2 regions of the Azospirillum sp. Sh1 genome follow, and region 1 is predicted to be linked to the other one. Evidence: predicted binding sites of a transcription regulator. Region 1 holds the regulator's gene; the other holds the start of a gene.

Region 1 (7,631 bases):
CTCAGGCCGCGTCCGAGATCCGCTTCCAAGCGCGGGGCGACCAGGCCGACCAGTCGGGAATCGTCGGCAAGCCGCATGTAATGGGCATTCAGATTCTCGAGCTTGGCGAAATCGAAGCGCGACGGCGAGCGGCCGATGCTCTCCAGGTTGAACCACTCGATGGCCTGTTCGGTCGAGATGATCTCGTCGTCGCCATGCGACCAGCCGAGCCGCAGCAGATAGTTGCGGACCGCCTCCGGCAGATAGCCCATGTCGCGGTAGGCGTCGACGCCCAGCGCACCGTGGCGCTTGGACAGCTTGGCGCCGTCGGGGCCATGGATCAGCGGGATATGGCCGAAGCGCGGCAGGTCCCAGCCCATGGCGTTGAAGATCTGGATCTGACGGAAGGTGTTGGTCAGATGGTCGTCGCCACGGATCACATGGGTGACGTTCATGTCGTGATCGTCGACCACCACAGCCAGCAGATAGGTCGGCGTTCCGTCGGCGCGCAGCAGGATCAGATCGTCCAGCTGGGCGTTCTGCACCGTCACCTCGCCCTGGACGAGGTCGTTCAGGACGGTCTCGCCCTCCTGCGGCGCCTTCAGCCGGATCACCGGGGCCACGCCCGGAGGGGCATCGGACTCGGGACGGTCGCGCCAGCGGCCATCATAACGCATCGGCTGCCCGGCCGCCTTCTGGGCCGCGCGCATCTCCTCCAGCTCCGCCGGGCTGCAATAGCAGCGATAGGCCTTGCCGGCGGCCAGCATCTGGTGCGCCACCTCGGCGTGGCGGTCCTTGCGCTCGAACTGGCTGACCGCATCGCCGTCCCAATCCAGGCCCAGCCACTGCAGCCCGTCCAGGATGGCGTCGACCGCCGCCTGGGTCGAGCGTTGCCGGTCGGTGTCTTCGATCCGCAGCAGGAACTTGCCGCCGGTGTTGCGGGCGTACAGCCAGTTGAACAGGGCGGTGCGGCCACCGCCGATGTGCAGAAAGCCGGTCGGCGACGGAGCGAAGCGGGTGACGACGGTCATCGGTCTCTCAATTTCCGGTTCGGCGCTGGTATGATGCGCCGGTGGTTCGACATCGTGGTTTAACACAGCCACCCGGCTTGGAGGCAATGCGATGCATGCATGGACGGTCGCTGAAGGGCCCGCGGGCGGCATCGCTGGGCCGGGAAGCCGCTGCCGGTGACTGCCGCCGGCTGGCCGGATGAGACGGCGGACGGCCCACCGGCGCTCGGCGGACGGTGGCGGCGCCTGTTGGTGCGCGCGGGCGGGCGACTCGCGGCATTGGCAGGGGCCGAGGGGGAGCGTTGGGTTCTGTGGCTGCCTGTCGCTTTCGGGGCGGGGGTGTCGCTGTATTTCGGCTTGCGGCAGGAGCCGGTCTGGTGGGGCGGGCTCGCGGGTGTCGGTGGGGCGGTTGTTCTGCTGTTGGCGGTGCGGCGCTGGTTCGCATTGGCCGGAGTGGCGATGGCTCTGCTGATGGTGGCGGCCGGATTTCTGGTGGCGCAGGCGCATACGGTCCGCATGGCGGCGCCGGTCCTGGCCCGAAGCATCGCTGGCGCCACCGTCACCGGCCGGGTGATGGCGGTGGAGCGGCGGCCGGGTGCCGTGCGGATCACATTGCGCGAGGCGACGGTCAGCAGACTGGCACTGGAGCAGACGCCGGCCGCCTTGAGAATCCGCCTGTCCGACCGCAATCCCGCGCCCGTCCCGGGATCGGTGGTTCGGCTGCGGGCGACGCTGTTGCCGCCGCAGGCGCCGGCCGAACCCGGAGCCTTCGACTTCCAGCGACGGGCCTGGTTCATGGGGCTGGGTGGAACCGGCTTCGCCACGGGGGCGGTAGAGCAGGTGGAGGCACCGCCGGTGACGGGCTGGAACACTGTCGCCATCGCCTTCGAACGGGCGCGGGGAGCCATTGCGGAGCGTGTCGCGGCGGCGATCGGCGACCCGGTGGAGGCGAGCGTCACCACCGCACTGCTGAATGGCGAGGAGTTCGGCATTCCGGAGGCGACGCTGGACGATTTCCGCAACAGCGGGCTGGCGCATCTTCTGTCGATTTCCGGCCTGCATGTCGGCATCGCGGCGGGCATCCTGTTCTATGTGGTGCGGGCGCTGCTGGCGTCGGTCCCCTATATCGCGCTGCGATGGCCGATCAAGAAGATCGCGGCGCTGTTCGGGATCGTGTCGGCGCTGGCCTATACGTTGCTGGTCGGGGCGCCGTTGCCGACGGTGCGGTCGGTGCTGATGACCGGCATGGTGATGGGCGCGATCATGCTGGATCGCCATCCGCTGAGCATGCGGCTGGTCGCCTTCGCCGGTCTGGTCACCATCGCCATGGACCCGGAGGGAATGCTGGGGCCGAGCTTCCAGATGTCGTTCGCGGCGGTGGTGGCGCTGATCGCGGCGTTCGAGCGCGGCAGTGTCAGGCTGGCGGAGTGGCGGCGCGACGCGGGGTGGCTTGGGCGCGGGCTGTTCTATGTCGGCGGGATCCTGCTGACCAGCGTGGTGGCGACGCTGGCGACCTTGCCCTTCTCGCTCTTCCACTTTCAGCAGATCGCCTTCTATGGCGTGCTGTCGAATCTGATCGCGATTCCCATCACATCCTTCTGGGTCATGCCGTGGAGCCTGATCGCCTATGCGCTGCTGCCCTTCGGGCTGGAGGCGCCGGCGTTGATCGCCATGAACTGGGGCGATCGGGCGGTGATCTGGACCGCGGCGTTCTTCGGCCGGTTGCCCTGGGCCTCGCTGACGGTGCCGGCGATGCCGGCGGAGGGATTCGCGGCGCTGGTGGCGGGCGGACTGTGGCTGTGTGTATGGAGGCGGCGGTGGCGCTGGTTGGGGATGCTGCCGATCCTGGCGGGGTTGGCCTCGCCGATGCTGGTGGAACGGCCGGATGTGCTGGTGGCGGGGGACGGGACGGTGGTGGCGGTGAGGCTGCCGGACGGGCGGCTCAGTGCCTCGGGCAAGGGAGGCGGGCGGGTGACCGAGACCTGGAGGGAACGCGACGGGGAGCGGACGGCAGCGGATCCCTGGCCGGCGGCGGGGCGATGGAGCGAGGGTGAGCGGTCGCTGAGTTGCGATGCTCTCGGGTGTCTGTACCGGCTACGGGGGAAGACGCTGGCGTTGCCACGGCTGCCGGACTCGCTGGACGAGGATTGTGGAGCGGCGGATGCGGTGGTGACGGCGGCGGTGGCCCGGGGATGCCGGGCTGGCGTGGTCGTCGACCGATGGGCGCTGCGGCATGAAGGGGCGCATACGCTGACGGTGACGGCCGAAGGGATAAAGGTGGAGACCGTGCGGGGGCTTAGGGGAGACCGGCCTTGGACCGGGGGGAGGTGAGAGATGCTGTTGCCCCTCCCTATCCCTCCCCCGCTTCGCGGGAGAGGGAACTCCGCTGCTCTGCCGCTCACTCCCTCTCCCACCAAAGGTGGGGGAGGGTTGGGGAGGGGGCAACAGGGCCTCAGTACTTGCGGACCAGACCGACCAGCTTGCCCTGCACGCGGACGCGGTCGGCGCCGAAGATGCGGGTTTCGTAGGCGGCGTTGGCGGGTTCCAGGGCAACCGTATTGCCCTTGCGGCGCAGGCGCTTCAACGTCACCTCGCCTTCATCGACCAGGGCGACGACGATGGTGCCGTTCTCCGCCGCGTCGCAACGCTGGATGATGATGGTGTCATGGTCGAGGATGCCGGCCTCGATCATCGAGTCGCCGGAAACCTCCAGCGCATAATGGTCGCCGGCGGTCAGCATCGAGGCGGGGATGTCGACGAAGGCGCTGTTGTCGCGCAGAGCTTCGATCGGCGTGCCGGCGGCGATGCGGCCGTAGAGCGGAAGCTGAACGGTCTCGTTGGCGGCGGCGGGCGTCGCGGCGGGAGGCGTGGTGTCGCGGCTGGCGAAGGCGAAATCGCCCTTGATGACGTTGGGCTGGAACTTCGGCTTGGGCGCGGCGCTGCGGCTGCGGGCGGCGTCCAGGCCTTCCGGCAGGCGGAGAACCTCCAGCGCGCGGGCGCGGTGGGGCAGGCGGCGGATGAAGCCGCGCTCTTCAAGCCCGGTGATGAGGCGGTGGATGCCCGACTTGGACTTCAGCCCCAGGGCGTCCTTCATCTCGTCGAACGACGGCGAGACACCGCCCTGGCCGAGCCGTTCGTGGATGAACAGCAGCAATTCGTGCTGCTTGCGCGTGAGCATGGATGCCTCCCGGCCGTCGCCAGACTGAAGATGGAACAAAAACCAAACGTTGCCTCCATGTTCTAGTTTGGTTCCTGCCGCGCGTCAAGCCCCCCGTCGGCTTCTTTTAGAACTTGAACGGAACATTTGGAACGCCGTGAAACAGTCTTCGCGGTGTTGTTCAACTGTTCAATCCGCCGTTCGGGGGCCTGTCGCCAAGTCTAGATGCTGAGCGCTCCATCGGTCAGGGGAAGCACCGTCACCATGGCGCCGGCCGGTTCCGGGTCGGCGTTGGGCGGGCGGGGGATCAGGCAATCGGCCTGGGCGTAGAGGGTGGTGATGGCGCTGTCCTGCCGGGCGAAGGGGGTGACGGTCAGGGCGCCGTCCGGGCTGGTGGCGAGCGTCGCGCGCAGATACTCTTCGCGCCGGTCGTTGGCCTTCAGCGCGGTGGTCAGGCGGGCGCGCAGCGGCAAGCGGTCGTCCTCGGGCGGCAGCCCCTGCAACAGGCGCAGGATCGGGCGCAGGAACAGGACGGCGGTGACACCGGTGGACACCGGGTTGCCGGGCAGGCCCAGCAGAGGCACCGACCCGGCGCGGCCGAACATCAGCGCCTTGCCCGGTCGCATTGCCACAGTCTGCACCTCCAGGGCCACGCCGCGTTCGGCCAGCACGTCGCGCACGAGGTCGTAATCGCCATGGGCGGCCCCGCCGGTGGTGACCAGCAGGTCGCAGCCGGCGGCCCCCTTCGCCAGCGCCGCCACGCTCTCCGGGGTATCCTTGGCGACCCCCAGATTGTGGGCGAGGCCGCCTTGGGCGGTCACCAGGGCGCAAAGGCCGAGCGCGTTGGTGCTGACGATCTGGCTCGGACCCAGCGGATCGCCGGGCAGGGCGATCTCGTCGCCGGTGGCGAGAATGGCGATGCGCGGCCGGCGGTGGACCGACAACCAGGGCACGTTGCCGCCGGCGGCCAGCGCGATGTCGCGGGCGGTCAGGCGCCGGCCCTTCGGCAGAAGTTCCTGGCCCAGGATGAAATCGAAGCCGGCTTCGCGGACGAAGCGGCCGGCAACCACGGCGCGGCCGATGCGGACGATGGTGTCGTCGGCGCTGCAATCCTCCTGCATCACCACGGCGTCGGCACCGTCGGGAAGGGGCGCGCCGGTGAAGATGCGCACCGCCTCGCCCGGGCCGACGCTGCCGGTGTAGGCATGGCCGGCGGCGGATTCGCCGATGCGGCGCAGCGGGATGGGAGCCTCGGCGGTCGCGGCGGCGATGTCGGCGGCGCGCACGGCCCAGCCATCCATCGCGGCGGCATGGAAGGGCGGCTGGGTCAGCCGCGCGACCACCGGTTCGGCCAGCACGCGGCCGAGCGCGTCGGGCAGGGCAACGGTCTCCGCCGGCAGAGGGGCGAAGGCCGACAGGATGCGGGCGCGCGCCTCGGCGACGGAGATCATCGGCTCATGCTCCAGCGTTCGGGGCGGCGGCACCCCATTCGCCGCTCTTGCCGCCGGCTTTGTGCAGAAGGCGGACGTCGGTGATGGTCATGCCGCGGTCCACCGCCTTGCACATGTCGTAGACGGTCAGGGCGGCGACGGTGACCGCGGTCAGCGCCTCCATCTCCACGCCGGTCTGGCCCTTAAGCTTGCAGGTCGCGGTCACGTCCACGGCATTGCGCGCGGGGTCGCAGGACAGGTCGACCTTGACCGAGGTCAGCATCAGCGGGTGGCACAGCGGGATCAGGTCCGGCGTGCGCTTGGCCCCCATGATGCCGGCCAGCCGGGCGACCGACAGAACGTCGCCCTTCTTCACCCCGCCCTGCATGATGAGCGCCAGGGTTTCCGGCAGCATCAGCACACTGGCTGCGGCGGTGGCGGTGCGTTCGGTCTCCGCCTTGTCGGAGACGTCGACCATCACCGCCTTGCCTTCGGCGTCGAAGTGGGTGAAGCCGGTCATCGGACGGTCTCCAGCAAGGGCTTTTCCATGAAGACGCTGACGCCGTTGTCCGCATAGCAGGCGTAAGGGCCGCGGTCGGTGAATCCGGCCTTGCGGTAGAGCGCCAGCGCCTCGTGCTGGTGGATGCCCGATTCGAGCAGCAGGGCGGTCAGCCCCTCATCCCGCGCCTGCTCCTCCAGCCGGGCGAGCAGACGGTCGCCGATGCGGTGGCCGCGGGCAGCGGCATCGACATACATGCGCTTCACTTCGCCATAGCCGGCGGGATCGACCCGCAGGGCGGCGCAGCCGACCGGAACGCCGTCCTTGCGGGCGACGAAGAAGCGGACGTCCGGCGCCTCCAGGGAGTCGATGTCCAGCAGGTGGCAGGTGTCCGCCGGATAGAGGTCCAGAAGATAGCGGTCGAGCGCGGCGACCAGAGCGATCACCGCATCCTGGCGCGGGCTTTCCGCGGCGATCATCACATTGGTCATGGCATCACACCGGGGCCAGCAGGGCGCGGGTGGCGGCGGTCACGTCGGCCTGCCGCATCAGCGATTCGCCGACCAGGAAGCAGCGCGCCCCGACCTTCGCCATCCGGGCCAGATCGGCGGGTGTGTAGAGGCCGCTTTCCGCCACCAGCATGCGGTCGGCCGGCACGTTGGCCGCCAGTTCCTCCGTCGTCGCGATGTCGACGGCCAGCGTCTTGAGGTTGCGGTTGTTGACGCCCAGCAGCGGCGTTTTCAGCAGCAGCGCACGGTCCAGTTCGGCGCGGTCATGCACCTCGACCAGCACGTCCAGACCCTGGGCAAGCGCGGCATCCTCGATCTCCGCCGCCTGGGCGTCGGACAGGGACGCCATGATGATGAGGATGCAGTCGGCGCCCAGCGCGCGGGCCTCCACGATCTGATAGGGATCGACCATGAAGTCCTTGCGCAGCACCGGCAGATCGACCGCGGCGCGGGCGGCGACCAGATACTCGTCCTTGCCCTGGAAATAGGGCTCGTCGGTCAGCACCGACAGGCAGCTGGCGCCTCCCTCGCGGTAGGCGCGGGCAAGGGCCGGCGGGTCGAAGTCGGCGCGGATCAGGCCCTTGGACGGGCTGGCCTTCTTGATCTCGGCGATCAGGCCATAGCGGCCGGCCTCCACCGCGGCGCTGAGCGCCCGGATGAAACCGCGCGGCGGGTTGGTTTCGTTGGCGGCCTTCGCGGCAGCCTCCACCTCCGACAGCGGACGGGCGGCCTTGCGGGTGGCGACCAGCGCGCGCTTGTCGTCGTTGATGCGGGTCAGAACGTCGCTCATCAGGCCACCGCCTCGTTGGTGATGGCGACCAGCCGGCGCAGGCGGTCGCGGGCGCCGCCGCTGTCGATGGCGTCGGCGGCCATGGCCACACCTTCCTTCAGCGTCGCGGCCTTGCCAGCCACATGCAGGGCGGCGGCGGCGTTCAGCAGGACGATGTCGCGGTAGGGGCTGCGCACCCCGTCGAACAGGGCGTGGATCGCCTCGGCGTTGACCTGGGCGTCGCCGCCCTTCAGGTCCTCGATGCGGGCACGGGGCAG
Region 2 (7,631 bases), on a different contig from region 1:
AAGCACGCCATCAACGTCAACACCCAGGAGCATGCCGCCGCCAAGCATCTCGACCTGAACGACGTCGGCTTCTGCAATCTGGCGCTCGACCGGCCGATCCCGTTCGACGCCTATGCCGACAGCCGCGAGACCGGCAGCTTCATCCTGATCGACCGGCTGACCAACGCCACCGCCGGCTGCGGCATGATCCGCTTCCCCCTGCGCCGGGCGTCGAACATCCACCGCCACGCCACGAAGGTGGACAAGGCGGCGCGGGCGGGGAACTTGCAGAAGCCCTGCGTGCTGTGGTTCACCGGCCTGTCCGGCTCCGGCAAGTCCAGCGTCGCCGACCGCCTGGAGCAGGAGCTGCACCGTCTCGGCCGCCGCACCATGATCCTGGACGGCGACAATGTCCGCCATGGCCTGAACCGGGATCTGGGCTTCACCGACGAGGACCGGGTGGAGAACATCCGCCGCGTCGCCGAGGTGTCGAAGCTGATGGTGGAGGCCGGGCTGATCGTGCTGGTCAGCTTCATCTCCCCCTTCCGCGAGGAGCGCCGGATGGCGCGCACCCTGGTGGAGGACGGCGAGTTCCTGGAGATCTTCATGGACACGCCGCTGGAGGTCTGCGAGGCGCGCGACCCCAAGGGGCTGTACAAGAAGGCACGATCCGGCCAGCTCCCCCACTTCACCGGCATCGACAGCGCCTACGAGCCGCCGGAAGCCCCGGAGATCACCTTGAAGGGCGGCGAACACGGCACCGACGAGATGGTCGCCCAGGTGATCGAGGAACTGCGGCGGCGCGGGGTGATCTGACCGGGCAGCGCCCTCTCCCGCTGCGGGTCACCCCAGCGTGCGCTTCACGATCAGCGACAGCTTTTCCAGCATCGCCGGGTCGCGGTGGGAGGGGGCGGTCATGATGGCGTTGTCCAGCGCGGTGTGGCAGCCCTGGCCGCATAGCCCCTCGCGCCCCGCCACCTTCGGCGCCAGGGCCGAGACCAGCGCGCGCGCCCTGCCGGCATTGGCGACCACCACCCGGATCACCGCATCGACCGACACATGGTCGTGCCCCTCGTGCCAGCAGTCGTAATCGGTGACCATGGCGACGGTCGCGTAGCACATCTCCGCCTCGCGGGCGAGCTTGGCCTCCGGCATGTTGGTCATGCCGATGACGTCGCAGCCCCAGCTGCGGTAGAGGTTGGATTCGGCGACGGTGGAGAATTGCGGCCCCTCCATCACCATGTAGGTGCCGCGCCGCTGGTGCGGGATGTCCAGCTCGACCAGCGCCTGCTCGATCAGGTCGCCCAGCCGGCCGCAGACCGGGTGGCCCAGCGCCACATGGGCGACCAGCCCGCTGCCGAAGAAGGTCTTGTCGCGGGCGAAAGTGCGGTCGATGAACTGGTCGATCACCACGAAGGTGCCCGGCGGCAGATGCTCCTTCAGCGAGCCGACCGCCGACACCGACAGGATCTCGGTCACGCCCAGCTGCTTGAGCGCATGGATGTTGGCGCGGAAATTCAGCTCCGACGGCGGGATGCGGTGGCCGCGGCCGTGGCGCGGCAGGAAGACCAGCCTCTGCCCCGCCAGCTCGCCGGTCAGCAGCTCGTCCGACGGGTCGCCGAAGGGCGTGGTCACCTTGACCCAGCGGGTGTTCTCCAGCCCGTCGATGTCGTACAGGCCGCTGCCGCCGATCACACCCAGAACCACACCGCCAACCGCATCACCGCTCATGCCCTGCTCTCCCCCGCTGAAGCTGGTGCGACTATTCCGAGCGCACCGGGAGAAGGCAACAGCGGACTTTCTCCACAAGCGGCCAAAAGCGGCCAAAAGCGGATTGATGCCGGCCCATCCACCCCCTACCCTCGCCAGTCCGTTTTTTGATGGAGTGTCATGTCATGCGGATCGACGGGACGGCCTATCGCACCATCTGGCCGGACGGTGAGGGTGCCGTCGCCATCATCGACCAGACCCGGCTGCCGCACGACTTCGCCGTCGTCCGCCTGACCAGCCTGGAGGAGGCCGCCCACGCCATCCGCGCCATGCTGGTGCGCGGCGCGCCGCTGATCGGTGCCGCGGCGGCCTACGGCGTGGCTCTGGCCCTGCGTGCCGATGCCAGCGACCGCGGGCTGGAGCGGGCCTGCGCCACCCTGCTGGCGACCCGCCCGACGGCGGTCAACCTGCGCTGGGCGCTGGAGCGCATGCGCGGCCTGCTGGCCCCGCTGCCGGAGGCCCGGCGCGTCGGGGCCGCCGAGGCGGAGGCCGCGGCCATCGCCGACGAGGATGTCGAGATCAACCGCTCCATCGGCCTGCACGGCGCGGCGTTGATCCGCGCCGCGGCGGCGAACAAGGTTCCGGGTGAGCCGGTGAATGTGCTGACCCACTGCAACGCCGGCTGGCTCGCCACCGTCGACTGGGGCACGGCGCTCGCCCCCGTCTATGCCGCTTTCGAGCAGGGCATCCCGCTGCATGTCTGGGTGGACGAGACGCGGCCGCGCAACCAGGGCGCCAGCCTGACCGCCTGGGAGCTGAAGCACCACGGCGTCCCCCACACCGTCATCGCCGACAATGTCGGCGGCCATCTGATGCAGCATGGCAAGGTCGATTTGTGCATCGTCGGCACCGACCGCACCACCGCGACCGGCGACGTCTGCAACAAGATCGGCACCTATCTGAAGGCGTTGGCCGCGCACGACAACGGCGTTCCCTTCTATGTCGGACTGCCCTCGCCGACCATCGACTGGACCATCGCCGACGGCGTGCGCGACATCCCCATCGAGGAGCGCGACGGCCGCGAGGTGAGCGAGCTGACCGGCCGCACCGCCGACGGCCGGATCGAGACGGTGCGCGTCACCCCCGACGGCAGCCCGGTCGCCAATTACGCCTTCGACGTTACGCCGGCCCGCCTGGTGACCGGCCTGATCACCGAACGCGGCGTCTGCCCCGCCACGCGCGACGGGCTGCTCGGGCTGTTTCCGGAGCGGGGCTGAGGGCCTGTTTGAAAAATCCGTCGGCCAACATTCAACGCCTTTCCATCGTCATTCCCGCGAAGGCGGGAATCCAGGAAACTCCGTAACGAAGGAGCTGAAATGGCTGGATTCCCGCCTTCGCGGGAATGACGGCTGAATAAGTGTTTCGGTTCCAGTGTGTTAATCGCCTGCGAGATCTGTGCATCCCGTAGTGCCTTCGCGGGGATGACGGATCGGGAAAGGACGGAACATGATGGACGCTTTCAAACAGGCTCGGAGGGCATTGCCGGCAAGGTGACGGTCAGGTGGAGCGGGAGCGGGCGGAAAATGCTTTCCCCTGTTCGGCGATCCGTTCGGCATCGAAGTCCGTCAAGCGTCTCTCGGCCAGATCGGTCATGCCCCGGTCAATATCCGCCTTCAGCGACGCGAATTCCTGGCGCTGCAGGGCGGCCGGCAAGGTGATGATCAGACGTTCGATCTCGGTCATGACTGCTCCTCATGGAATACTCGATCATACCCATCGAGGCCGTCAACCTACCCCTTCCACCATCTCCCGCGCCCGCCGCAGGTCGGCGACGAAGTCGCGATAGGCCTGCGCCGCCCCCTCCCCCGCCGGCAGGCGCAGCAGGTAGGACGGGTGGACGGTGACGAAGCCGTTCCAGTCGCCAAACCCCATCGGCCCGCGCTCCCGCAGGACCGACACGCTGCGTCCGGTCAGCGCCAGGGCCGCCGTGGCGCCCAGCGTCACCACCAGGCGCGGGCGGACGAAGGACAGCTCCTTCATCAGCCACCAGCGGTAATGCTTCACCTCGCCGGCGGTCGGCGACTGGTGCAGGCGGCGCTTGCCGCGGGCGACGAACTTGAAATGCTTCACCGCGTTGGTCAGGTAGGCGGCGCTCCGCTCGATCCCGGCCTCTTCCAGCGCGCGGGCCAGCAACTGCCCGGCCGGGCCGACGAAGGGGCGTCCCTCCAGGTCCTCCTGGTCGCCGGGCTGCTCGCCGACGATGGCGATGGCGGCGCCCACCGGCCCCTCGCCCGGCACCGCCTGCGTCGCCCCCGGCACCAGCGGATCCGCCGCCAGGATGATGCGGTTCAGCTCGGCCAGCGTCGCCGGCTCCTGCCGGGCCATGGCGGCGACTGCCTTGTCGGGGTTGCGGCGGCGCGGGGCCGCGGCTTCCGCCTCGATCATCGCCTGCACCCGCGCGGGCGCGGAGCGGATCATGCCGGGAATGGCCGCCGCTTCCGGCAAATTGGCCCAGTATTTCCGCGGCATCTCCGCCCGCATCGCCGCAGGGTTCACCCGCGCCGGGTTGAAGGTGCTCTCGTAATAGCGCTGCCAGCCCTCGGCGAAGCGGTCGTCGCGGTCGAGCCCCTCCGGCCTCAAAGCCGCCGGCCCGACGGTCAGCGCCCGCCGGTCCCACTGCAGCGAGCCCACCGGCGTCAGGATCGTCCAGACCAGACTCTCGAAGCGCTCGACGAAGAAGGGGGCGGTGGCCTCGACGATGAAATGGTCGGGCTCGAACCACGCGACATAGCGCTCGGCCCCATCGGGATCGCGCACCTCGCGGAAGCGCAGGAAGGCGTGCATCTTGTGCAGGTCGCGCCGCACCGCCTTGTCCAGCAGCGCCAGCCGGTGCACCAGCGGGTCGGCATGGTGGTCGAGCATATCGCGCTCCCCCCGCAGCACCCGCCACACCAGCCGGTGCAGCAGGGCGTAGCGTTCCGGATCGCGGTGGCAGACCACGCTTTCGATCAGCGCCCCCACCGGGCGCGGCAGCGACACCGGCGGCGCGTCCGCCGGCAGAGGTGCGTCATCCCCGAACAGCGACGGCGCCGCCCCGACGCTCCACACCACCTCGCCCGGATCGGCGCCAAGTGCGACCAGCCCGCGCAGCGCGCGGCGGAAGCCGTCGAGGTCGGCGCCGTCCCTCAGGTCCACACGATGCATGGCTCAGAACAGGCTGAGTTGCTTGGGCGGCGCCACCAGCCGCTGCCGCAGGTCGGCGCGGTCGGTCAGCCCGCCCGGATGGTGGTCGGCGGCGATCAGGAAGGCGCGCGCCCGCTTCAGCCCCGACGACAGCCGGGCCACATCCTCCAGCCGCAGGGTGGTGTGGCGCCGCGCCTCGACGATCCTGTCGACCGCCCGCGCGCCCAGACCCGGCACGCGCAGCAGCATCTCGCGATCGGCGCTGTTGACGTCGACCGGGAAGCGCTCCCGGTTCTTCAGGGCCCAGGCCAGCTTGGGGTCGATGCCGAGGTCCAGCATCCCGCCCTCGCCCCCGGCGGCGATCTCCTCCACCGTGAAGCCGTAATAGCGCAACAGCCAGTCGGCTTGGTACAGCCGGTTCTCGCGCTGCAGCGGCGGCGGCTTGGCCGGGAGGGCGGAACTCGCCTCCGGGATCGGGCTGAAGGCCGAATAATAGACCCGCCGCAGCCCATAGCGGCGATAGAGCGTGTCGCTGGTCTCCAGCACCGACAGGTCGGTGGAGGCGTCGGCGCCGACGATCATCTGGGTGCTCTGCCCGGCGGGGGAGAAGCGGCGCTTCTCCTCCTTGGCCTCCAGGATGCGTTCGCCGACCTGTCCCATCACCGCCTTGATCGCGCCGCCGTCCTTCTCCGGCGCGAACTCCTTCAAACTGCGGTCGGAAGCCAGTTCCAGGTTGATCGACAGCCGGTCCGCCCACAACCCGGCCTGTTCGATCAGCCAGGGGCTGGCCTCCGGGATCGTCTTCAGGTGGATGTAGCCGGCGAAGCCATGGTCGCGCCGCAGCGTGCGCGCCACCAGCATCAGCTGCTCCATCGTGTAATCGGGCGAGCGGATGATGCCGGAGGACAGGAACAGCCCCTCGATGCAGTTGCGCTTGTAGAAGCCCAGCGTCAGCCGCACCACCTCGTCCACGCTGAACCGCGCGCGGCGCACGTTGGAGGAGCGGCGGTTGATGCAGTAGGCGCAGTCGAACAGGCAATAGTTGGTCAGCAGGATCTTGAGCAGCGAGACGCAGCGCCCGTCCGGCGTATAGGCATGGCAGATGCCGGCCCCGGTGGTCGAGCCGATGCCGTCCGGCCCGCCCGTCCGCCGCTTGGCGCCTGACGACGCGCAGGAGGCGTCGTACTTCGCCGCGTCGGCGAGAATTTCGAGCTTGTCGAGCAGCGCGTCATCCACCGTGGAGGCTTCCCTCTCCCTTGAAGATGTTCGCAATATGTTCTTTTGAAAGCAAAAGGCAAGCCGAATGGCGGGGGCAAAATCGTGCCTTCGGCCCGTCTTTTCAGCCCGCTCCCTTAGCCCGCCGCAAGCGCCTCGCCCAACTCTCGACCCAGTTTCTGCAGCACGCTGTCCCAGTCGCCCGGCGCGGTCTGCCGGAACAGCCGGACCGACGGATACCAGACCGTGTCGTGGCGCCCCTGCATCCAGCGCCATTCGGCGTTGTGGGGAAGCAGCGCCCAGGTCGGGCGCCCCAGCCCGCCGGCGAGATGGACGGTCGAGTTGTCGACCGACACCACCAGATCCATGGCGGAGATCAGCGCCGCCAGCCCGTCGATGTCGCCCCAGGCATCCAGCCCCGCATCGGTGACGCCGGCGGCGGCGGCCTCCGCGGCGACGTCGCCATATTGCAGGCTGACCAGCTTCACGCCGGGCCGCTCCAGTGCTCCAGTCAATGCCTGGGCCAGCCGGGCGAGGGGGATGGAGCGCAGATGCCCGACGGCGGCGTTCTTGCTGCTCCAGGAAACCCCGATCAAGCGCCGGCCATCCCCGAGACGCCGCCGCAGTTCGGCCACCCGGTCGGGATCGGCCTTCAGGAAGGCGGGCTGGCGGCCGGCGAAGTCCTCGATCCGGCGGCGCATCAGGCGCGGCAGGCTGCCGGCCGGGATCTGCGCGACCACGTCCGGCGCGGTCAGCCGTCCGTCCGGCGGTTCGCCGCGCGCCACCACGGTGACGCCCGGCGGGCAGTGGGGCAGGCAGTGGGGCAGGCCGCGGGCGAAGAGCGGGGCCAGCCGCGCGTCGCAGTCCAGCACCACCCGTACCCCCTCCCCGGCCAGCTGCGGGATCAGGCTGGCGAACATCACCTCGTCGCCCAGCCCCTGCTCGCCCCACACCAGCAGTCTGCCGTCGCCCAGCGCCCTGCCGTCCCAGAGCGGCTGGGGGAACTCCGCCCGCGGGAAGCGGCCGGACGGCACGGCCCAGCCCAGCTCATAGTCGTCCCACCCCTCCGCCAGCCGGCCGAGCGTCAGCAGGGCGATGGAGCGGTTGAAACGCGCCTGGGGCGCGCCGCCATCGGCGTTGACCGCCTGTTCGAAGGCGCCCAGCGCCTCGCCGGCCTTTCCCCGCGCCATCAGGACGGAGCCCAGCGTGTTCCAGCCGCCGGCAAATTTGGGTTCAAATCTGGGTTCTGCGGCGACGGCGGCCCGCGCGTCCGCTTCCGCCGGCTCCAGCCGGCCCAGCTTCAGCCAGCCGTCGGCGCGGTTGTTCAGCAGCACCGGGTTCCCCGGCAGCAGGACCAGCCCGCGGCCATAGCCGGCGACCGACTCCGCAAGCCGCCCCAGCCCCTTCAGCCGGTTGGCCAGCTCGTTCCACAAGGCCGGATCGCCGGGGGCGAGCGCCACGGCGATGCGCGCGGCCTCCGCCGCCCGTTCCGGCAGCCCTTCCCCCGCCAACAGGCTGGCGAGGGTCGAGAACAGCCCGGCATC

The links. The regulator LexA, encoded in region 1, represses DNA repair genes until DNA is damaged. The targets are predictions, from matches to a motif close to ATGTTCTANTTTGGTTC.
Positions count from the first base shown of each region.
Region 2: FZ029_RS08150 (putative DNA modification/repair radical SAM protein) is a predicted target of LexA. The motif match lies at 6,135-6,151, and genes of this name have one in related genera.

Region 1 is NZ_VTTK01000014.1:98,847-106,477, forward strand. Features, by position in the region: gene gltX (glutamate--tRNA ligase) at 1-1,010, opposite strand, end outside; gene FZ029_RS16280 (ComEC/Rec2 family competence protein) at 1,167-3,320, shown strand; gene lexA (transcriptional repressor LexA) at 3,442-4,167, opposite strand; gene glp (gephyrin-like molybdotransferase Glp) at 4,368-5,597, opposite strand; gene moaC (cyclic pyranopterin monophosphate synthase MoaC) at 5,602-6,096, opposite strand; gene FZ029_RS16300 (GNAT family N-acetyltransferase) at 6,093-6,566, opposite strand; gene trpC (indole-3-glycerol phosphate synthase TrpC) at 6,571-7,374, opposite strand; gene trpD (anthranilate phosphoribosyltransferase) at 7,374-7,631, opposite strand, start outside.
Region 2 is NZ_VTTK01000005.1:217,851-225,481, forward strand. Features, by position in the region: gene cysN (sulfate adenylyltransferase subunit CysN) at 1-795, shown strand, start outside; gene FZ029_RS08125 (S-methyl-5'-thioadenosine phosphorylase) at 823-1,710, opposite strand; gene mtnA (S-methyl-5-thioribose-1-phosphate isomerase) at 1,875-2,966, shown strand; gene FZ029_RS08140 (hypothetical protein) at 3,247-3,432, opposite strand; gene FZ029_RS08145 (UdgX family uracil-DNA binding protein) at 3,475-4,893, opposite strand; gene FZ029_RS08150 (putative DNA modification/repair radical SAM protein) at 4,897-6,108, opposite strand; gene FZ029_RS33900 (tetratricopeptide repeat protein) at 6,225-7,631, opposite strand, start outside.